DNA from 4 places in the Alteromonas sp. ABH4_457 genome. Region 3 is predicted to be linked to each of the others. Evidence: predicted binding sites of a transcription regulator. Region 3 holds the regulator's gene; each other region holds the start of a gene.
The links. Region 3 encodes FNR, which switches genes on or off when oxygen is low (the NO sensors DNR and NnrR bind a similar motif). Its sites were predicted from a motif close to TTGATCTAGATCAA; they were not measured.
Positions count from the first base shown of each region.

Region 1: phbB (acetoacetyl-CoA reductase) is a predicted target of FNR. The motif match lies at 1,245-1,258, and genes of this name have one in related genera.
Region 2: ACXAGR_RS04555 (cytochrome ubiquinol oxidase subunit I) is a predicted target of FNR. The motif match lies at 1,158-1,171, and genes of this name have one in related genera.
Region 4: hemN (oxygen-independent coproporphyrinogen III oxidase) is a predicted target of FNR. The motif match lies at 1,165-1,178, and genes of this name have one in related genera.

Region 1 covers NZ_JBSWXN010000002.1:179,617-181,821, forward strand. The annotation lists gene ACXAGR_RS03995 (lytic murein transglycosylase) at 1-365, shown strand, start outside; gene phbB (acetoacetyl-CoA reductase) at 431-1,153, opposite strand; gene hrpB (ATP-dependent helicase HrpB) at 1,476-2,205, opposite strand, start outside.
Region 2 covers NZ_JBSWXN010000002.1:310,300-312,504, forward strand. The annotation lists gene ACXAGR_RS04555 (cytochrome ubiquinol oxidase subunit I) at 1-899, opposite strand, end outside; gene ACXAGR_RS04560 (sigma-54 interaction domain-containing protein) at 1,275-2,205, shown strand, end outside.
Region 3 covers NZ_JBSWXN010000006.1:444,618-446,822, forward strand. The annotation lists gene uspE (universal stress protein UspE) at 1-499, opposite strand, end outside; gene fnr (fumarate/nitrate reduction transcriptional regulator Fnr) at 603-1,346, opposite strand; gene ACXAGR_RS17375 (sulfite exporter TauE/SafE family protein) at 1,368-2,036, opposite strand; gene ccoS (cbb3-type cytochrome oxidase assembly protein CcoS) at 2,029-2,205, opposite strand, start outside.
Region 4 covers NZ_JBSWXN010000007.1:198,739-200,943, forward strand. The annotation lists gene hemN (oxygen-independent coproporphyrinogen III oxidase) at 1-1,105, opposite strand, end outside; gene ACXAGR_RS18660 (TonB-dependent receptor) at 1,239-2,205, opposite strand, start outside.

The DNA of each region.
Region 1 (2,205 bases), on a different contig from region 3:
CGTTCATTGCCTATCACAACTTCCGAATTATTATGCGCTGGAACAATTCTGAATTCTACGCCATCGCCGTAGGTAAGCTGGCTGACCAGATTGCCGGTGAAGCCGGTATTGATAAAGCGTTACCGGAATTACCGGCTTATACCAGGGATGACATTTTGAAACTGCAAACAGCGCTGAATGCTTCCGGTTACAATGTAGGTAAACCCGACGGTATTATCGGACCGGCAACCCGTGCAGGGATCCGCGAATATCAGTTGGCCAGCAACCTGATTGCTGATGGTTTTCCGGGACTGGATGTGATGAAAGCGATTGGTGTGTTGCCGGATGAACTCAAAGAGAGCGACGGCAATAAAGAAAGCGAGTAGCTGGATCCGGATACGGTCAGTTCACAGAGCACGGGCGTGCTCTGTGAACATTGTAACCGTACAGCTTAGTACATGTGCTGTCCGCCGTTAATGGACAATGTAGAACCGGTAATAAATCCGGCTTCATCGCCTATTAAGAACATAACACTGCGGGCGATGTCTTCAGGTTTCCCCAAACGACCCACCGGAATTGTTGCAATGATCTTCTTCAATACTTCTTCCGGTACCGCACGCACCATGTCAGTATCAACATAACCCGGCGCAATAGCGTTTACGGTTACACCTTTACCTGCACCCTCAAGTGCCAGCGCTTTAGTAAAACCATGAATACCGGACTTAGCTGCCGCATAGTTAACCTGGCCATACTGACCAGCCTGACCGTTAACCGAACCGATATTAACAATGCGACCAAAACCACGGGCGCGCATTGAATCAATCACTGAGCGACACGTGTTAAAACAGGAAGCGAGGTTAGTTTGAATAACGGCATCCCATTGCTCAAAATTCATTCTGTGCATGGTGCCGTCCCGGGTGATCCCGGCATTGTTGATTAGAATATCCACCGGACCATAATCTGTCGCGATTTGGTCAATTGCTTCTTTCGTTTTCTCAAAATTCGAGACATCGAACTTAAATGAAGGTATGCCAGTGCGTTCAGTAAACGCCTTAGCCGCTCCATCGTTACCACCATAATTTGCCACAACAGTGTAACCCGCATCTTTCAACGCTACACAAATTGCTTCACCTATTCCCCGGGTGCCACCTGTGACCAGTGCAACTTTGCTCATTTCGTCTCCCTCAAATGTTGACTCATATTTGTACAACAATTCTATATAAGCATGCTTGATGAGATGTTGACAACGGAAACCTGAAGACTTTTTGCGCGGGGTCAATGCCCGTGTCCAGATGAATGACTATAGTGAATAAGAAACTTCTTACTTATCATGCAGTTGAAAAAATGAACAAGCATTTAGCTATTAACTGGTCAGAGGATCTCTTTTAATAACAAATACTTGCATAATAATTGCAGCACGTAAATTAGTTGTATACACCGTTCAAACATGATTAAAGTTGTAAGACGGGTACAATAGTTCAGGAACAACCCCCCGTTTATTTTCGCGGCTTCATTGAACGTCCGGCTTCAGCTTCCATCGGATTATCAGGCCACCGGTGTTTCGGATATCGTCCTTTCATTTCTTTCTGCACAGCAAGATAACTACCCTGCCAGAAGCCGGCCAAATCCGATGTAGTTTGTACTGGTCTTCCCGCAGGAGACAGCAACTCCAGCGTAATGACTTTTGCGCCGTCTGCAACAGTGAACGTATCTGCACAACCAAACATTTCCTGCAGTCTGACCGGAAGCACGACTTCGCCGTTTGACCGGTAGACCAGTTTCCTTTTTTCACCGGAAGGCACGGTGATGCTCAGTGGCAAAGCATTGTCCATGGCGTGTTGCTGGCTCCAGGGGAGTGACTGGTGTAGCAGTGTCGCCCAGGACAGGCCGGCAAGTTGCTCCCAACTTTTAAACGAAGATAATCGTGCGGAAATATCACTACGGTCCAGAAGCGACAATGGTGACTCAGGGTCTTTCCATACCGGCGGGCTGTCGAAAGCTTGCGGTTGATGTAAGTCACACCCGCAGGCCATTTGATACCGGTACCACCATTGCCAGTCTTTTTCACTGAAAGGCCACGCGGATAACGGCAATCCTTCCAGCAACGATACCCAGGCCTCACCGCGAATGCGGGCCGGCACGTTAGTTGCCGGTTCACTGCTTAACACTATTTCATGGAAACCTTCGGTTTTGCGCGCTTCCATTTGCTTCTTCTGACTGTTGTAC
Region 2 (2,205 bases), on a different contig from region 3:
CTTCGGGTGGCGATGATGCCCATGGCGTAAGGGATTTGAATGGCGTAGTCCATACGCTCTTCTTCGTCATTGGGAATACCAAAGATGGTGAATGGCGCAGGCGCAGGATGGGTTTCGTACTCCGCTTCAACGGCGGCAAGTTTCACTTTCTGCACGTCACCGATTTCGTATCCACTTTCATCGCCCAGAATAATCACTGACAACACAGACGCCAGACCAAAGCTTGCAGCGATGGCAAAAGAGCGGCGGGCAAACGCAACATGCTTGTGTTTCAGTAAGTAATAACTGGAGATAGCCAGCACGAACATTGCGCCTGTTGTATAGCCTGCAGAAACAGTGTGTACAAACTTCACTTGTGCCACCGGATTAAAAATAACGTCAGCGAAGCTGGTCATTTCCATCCGCATAGATTCAACATTGAAGTCAGCGCCCACAGGGTTTTGCATCCAGCCGTTGGCGATAAGGATCCAAAGCGCCGAAAAGTTAGAACCGATAGCCACCAGCCAGGTAGCCATAAGGTGCTTCACTTTTGACATGCGGTCCCAGCCAAAGAAGAACAGTCCGACGAAAGTTGATTCAAGGAAAAACGCCATCAGGCCTTCAATAGCCAGCGGCGCGCCAAAAATGTCACCCACGTAATGTGAATAATAAGACCAGTTCATACCGAACTGGAACTCCATGGTGAGGCCGGTAGCCACACCAATCGCAAAGTTTATCCCGAACAACTTACCCCAGAATTTGGTCATCTGTTTGTAGATTTCCTTGCCGGTCATCACGTAAACCGATTCCATGATGGCAAGCAGGAAAGTCATACCTAAGGTAAGGGGTACAAAGATAAAGTGGAACATAGCAGTCAATGCAAACTGCCAGCGCGATAACTCCAGTAATGTATCGCTCATTAGGAACATCTCCCGATTAATTAGTAATTTGGCGAAATGTCGACGATGTAGCCGAATTTAATATCACTGGCAGAGCAGAAGTCGTGCCACAGAGTAACGTTGGCAATCACAGAAGCGTGAGATAAATCAAAAACCGCAATTATTGTGCGCAGAAAGCGTGAATAACGAACACAACAGGGATGTTTGAGCCACCGGACGACTTCGGATACATCGCAAATTTCATAGCCGCTACCTTACACCCTTCGAACAGGCCGCTATTTGATCCAACGCAAGCTTTCTCACCGGAAAAACAAAGTCATTTTTGACAAATCTTGTGACATAATTGTCATTACTCACTGAGGGGGCATAAACGTGAACATTTCTATTATTCAGTCGATGATCAATGCGATTGATAAGCCGGCGATTTTTATCACGCCGGATTATGTGGTGCATGCGGTTAACCAGCTCTACCGCGACACTTATGAAGAGCACATCATCACCGGTAAAAGTACCTGCTTCAGCGTGTCTCACAACAATGCTGTTCCCTGTGATCAAGCCGGAGAAGACTGCCCCCTTGCTGAATGCAAAAGTACACAAAGACCAAGCTCAGTGGTACACAATCACAAAACCCGCACAGGCGATTCTCATTGCCAGATCACAATGAAGCCGGTGGAGGACGAAGATGGCATGGTGCTTGGCTACCTGGAGGTGCTGGAGCAAATCACCTTCGCTTCTCCCCGTGCCGGTAATGCGAAACTCATTGGCAGTGCACCGTCTTTCAGGAATATGCTGCATCAAATCAGCCGCGCAGCACCGGCAGACATTGCCGTGTTATTGCAGGGAGAAACAGGCACAGGGAAAGAACTTGTCGCTCACGCTATTCACGAAAGCAGCCCGCGGAAAGACAAACCGTTTGTAGTCATTGAATGCACCGGACTGACTGAGTCATTATTTGAATCAGAGCTGTTCGGCCACGAGAAAGGGGCATTTACCGGCGCATCATCGTCGAAAAAAGGGCTCATTGACGTGGCCAGTGGCGGTACGGTGTTTTTTGACGAAATTGGCGATGTGCCAATGAGTATGCAGATCAAGCTGCTGCGATTGCTGGAGTCAGGAACTTACCGTCCTGTCGGCAGCCTGAAGCTGAAGCATTCTGATTTCAGGCTGGTCTGCGCCACGCACAAAAACCTTAAACAGCTGGTTGAGAAAGGCGAATTCAGACAAGATCTCTATTACCGGATTGCCGGCTTTCCCATCGCCCTGCCTTCTCTGCGCCAGCGCAGGGAAGACATTCCTGCGCTATGCGGGCAATTCCTTACGCAAGCCG
Region 3 (2,205 bases):
GTTCTTTGTCTTCTGTACCCACATTGACTGCTGCAACAATATTACCGTGTTCAGGCCAGGCATGGGCTTTGACAAGTAAAACCGGAGCCGGACATTTTCTCAGTAAGTGCCAGTCTGTTGGTGTAAAGAGCACTGATGCAAAATCATCGTGTTTGCGGGTAGCTTTAACGACCAGGTCAACCTGACGGTTAATGGTGTAGCGGGTAATGGCTTCGTAACGTTTATCACTCCACTCAACAGCAACCTTTACATCATAATCATCGTAGCGGGTCAGGTTTTTTTCTGCCCAGACAATGCGGTCTTTGGTTACTGCATCACGCATGGCTTCACGCTCACTGCGGGTGAGCATAGTTGTCATGTCATAAGAAAAGTCGTATACAACAAGCAGTGCGTGTACTTCTGCACCGGTTTTACGGGCAATTTCGATGGCTCTTGAAAGGGCAGGTTGTTCAGGGTTGTCGGCCTGAACGACGGCGAGAATACGTTTGCAAGTGATCATGGCGTCTCTCCTTATTGATGCAGACAATAAATACTGCCTTCATCTTTAGTATAAGACTTACAGCAGGAGAGACCTTGTTTCAGATCAATATTTCAACGGGATATTAATCCACGCAAAGAGTAGGAATGTCCATAGAGTGCAGCTTTTTATCCATAGCCGCAAAATCCAGAACAGTAATGAGCTTCCCGTCTACTTTGATAATGCCTTCTTTCTGGAAGCGGGTCAGCAAGCGGCTGATCGTTTCTACCGTTAATCCGAGATAATTACCGATTTCGTTGCGGGTCATACTCAGATTGAACTGACGGTGAGAAAAACCCCGTTCTTCGAAGCGACCGGACAGATGGGCGATAAAATAAATCAGACGTTCTTCTGCCGTCCGTTTATTCAGCAGCATCATCATTTCGTGATCCTGCTTAATTTCAGCACTCATAAAACGCATGATCTGATGGCGCAATTTCGGGAATTGCTCAGACATTTTTTCAAGGGTGGAATAGGGAAGTTCACACACCATGGCAGTTTCCAGCGCTTGCGTATAGCTTTGGTGTGTGTCGTCACGTAAACCGTCAAAACCGATAATATCGCCCGGGAAGTGGAAACTGATAATTTGCTCTTCACCTTCTTTATCGGTGACAAAAGATTTAAATGAACCTGCTCGCACAGCGTACAGAGAGGTAAATTTATCGCCGGCTTCTACCAGGGTGTCGTGTTTATGCAAAGGCTTTTTGCGTTCAATAATGTCATCCAGTGACTCAATCTCAGTTTTATTGAGGGCCACGGGCAGACACAAATGACTGAAACTGCAATTCTGGCAGTGTATAGAAAAATCCGAACGTTTTTGCATGCTCACTTTCCGCTGTTTGCGATAATTCTAATGTATAGTACTTAAAGCCCGCCACAACAGCAATAATGCGTACAACAGCAAACTCAAAGCAATGATTTGACGAACTACGGGTTGTCTGAAACCTGAGGAAAGCCAGTCTGCACCAGCCCGGACAGCCAGCAACGCCGGTAGCGTTCCTAAACCAAAACCGGCCATGATTACAGCACCGGATATTGCCGTCCCTGAAGCCAGTGCCCATGTCAGGGTGGAATAAACCAGTCCACAGGGCAACCATCCCCAAATCATACCATAGGGAAAGGCGCTGGTAGGAGACCTGAAAGGTAAAAACCGTTTCGACAGCGGCTGAATTCTCTGCCAGAGTTTACTGCCGAGGGCTTCAACAGCGGTCAGGCCACGCCACCAGTTACCCAGATAGCAGGCCATGGCAATCAGCATAATGCCACTGATGACGGCGAGTACAGGGCCGGTCACCGGTACAGCTTCTTTTGCTATCTGCCCGATGCCGCCGGTAACAGCGCCGGCAAGTATGTAGCTGAATATACGACCAAAGTTGTAGCTAAGCGCATAGGGTAAAGGCGATGAGTCTGCCGGCGTGGCGGCAGACAGTGCCAGCGATACGCCGCCGCACATTCCCACACAATGAACGCCTCCGCCCAGCCCGACCAGCAAGGCAGAAAAAAACGACAGATCACTCATTGAGTTTTTTTCGTTCTTCGGCCAGCTTTTTTTCTTCAGGAGATAAATCATCATCGAAAAGAATACTGTAGCCCTGGCGATCCAGGTCTTCAAACTGGTTAGATTTTACTGCCCAAAAAAATACGCCGATGGCAATGGCCACAATGATCACAGCAAGGGGAATAAGGAC
Region 4 (2,205 bases), on a different contig from region 3:
TGAGCAGATCTGAGGGCGACAGAAACACCCCTTTTTCTGCAATTTCTTCATTGTTATCAAGTTTGCCGTAATAGTCATTCAGGGTTTTCGGGTTTTGTAGATAAACATTGCCTGCGGCACTGATAGAGGAAACACCCAGCCCCAGTAAATCCAGATCCCCCCGAGTGGTGTAGCCCTGAAAATTCCGGTGCAATTTTTTATTACGTTGCGCTTCAGCCAGTTCGTCAGACGGCAGGGCGAAATGGTCCATGCCAATCATTTCATAACCTGCCTGTGTAAGGCTGGTGATGGCTTGTTTCATGAGTCCTGTTTTTACCTGTGCAGAAGGCAGCCACTCATTTTTTATTTTGCGCTGGGCAGCAAACCGCTCAGGCAGATGTGCGTAGCTGAACAGGGAAATCCGCTCCGGCGTCATCGCCTTTACCGCTGCAAGTGTAGTAGCAAAGGTATCTGCTGTCTGATGAGGCAGGCCGTAAATCAGATCCAGATTCACAGATTTAAATCCGGCGGAACGGGCGCAATCTACCAGCGTGGCGATATGGGATGTGCTCTGAACCCGGTTTATCGCTTCCTGCACACGGTAATCGGTATCCTGTACGCCAATACTCAGGCGGTTATAGCCTAAAGAGGACAGGTGTCGCAAATAAGCAGGCGTGGTACGGCGGGGATCGATTTCAATACTCATTTCTGCATCGCTGACCACATCAAAAGCCGATGTAAGCATGCCTGCCAGGCGTGTTTGTTGCTGCTCTGTGAGGAACCCCGGCGTGCCGCCTCCTAAGTGTATTTGCTCCGCTTTACGGTGCCGGAAAGCAGGCGCGCGCCGTTGAATTTCTTTTTCCAGATAATCCAGATAACGATCTGCTTTTTCCTGATGTCTGGTCACAATTTTATTGCAGCCGCAGTAATAACAGAGGCTGTGGCAGAAAGGAATATGTACATACAGTGAAACGCCGCTGGCCTGAGTGATACTCAGTGCTTTTTCCAGAGGCGCTGGTTCAGATAACCCGGAAAACGTTAACGCGGTTGGGTAAGAGGTATAGCGCGGCCCGTTAATATTGTATTTCTTCAGGCGTGCGGGATCGAATAATTCGTTTGCTGACATGGTTATTCCGGCTTGAGTAGAATGCACGGAAAGTATAATCAGCAGACAAAGAGGTGTTGTTGATCTACTTCAAGTTTTCGCCAGCCAGTTTTGCTTAACGCAACCGGCCGGCGTTTACTCTTCGAAATGACAATCAGAACTCGCGGGTAACAGTCACACCCCAGGAGAGCGGCTGGCCGGGATAAGCCATAAGCTTGCCGGCCTGAACAGGTACATCGAAACCGTTTCTGGCGATGTACTCTTTATTTGTCAGGTTCCTGCCCCATAACGTGATGCGTGTATCCCACTGCGGGACTGACAGTTCAACCCGTGCGTTCACCAGGGCATAACTGCTGCTGTGTTTATACGGATCGTTAGTATCATCAAGGAACAAGTCTCCCGTATATTGATAATCTGCAGCCATGACAACCGGATACCCGCCTGCCATTAATGTGTGTTGCAACGTCAGGCTGGCAGAGGTTTCCGGTTCAAACCCCAAGCGATCACCGGTTCTGGAGCAGTAGGGTGTATCTGCAAAAGGCCGGCCGGGATCATCCGTCCCGGTATGCCAGGGATAAGCAACCTGGCAGGTGCCTTTTTCAAAATCATCAAAACCGGTAAGGGTACGGGCCAGGGTCAGGCCGGCACGGGTATCGGAAACAGGAAACCAGACAATTTCAAGTTCATATCCTTTAGTATGTAAGTCGCCGGCATTTTGTAAATTAAAACCAAGACCGGTAAAAGTCGAGGCTTGAAAATCTTTGATTTGGGTATAATGCAGTGCACCGTTAATACGCAGGTTTTGCTCCGGAAATTGCTTTTTCACACCCAGTTCGTAAGCGGTGGCTTTTTCAGCGTTAAATTGGGGGCTTAACCCTTCGGCAATGCGATCTGTATTCATGCCTCCCGATTTAAACCCTGTGCTGGTACTGGCATACCAGAGGCTATTGTTATCTGGTTGCCAGCTTAGTTTCAGCGTCCCTGTAAGTTGTCCGTCGTTACGTTTTTCATCCAGATCACTACGGGGAAGTACCGATGCTGTACCGAGAAAATAATAGCCCCAGCCCGCCTGAGTAAAAGGAAGCAGCGCACTGAGCTGAGTGTAATCAGGGGGATTGCCG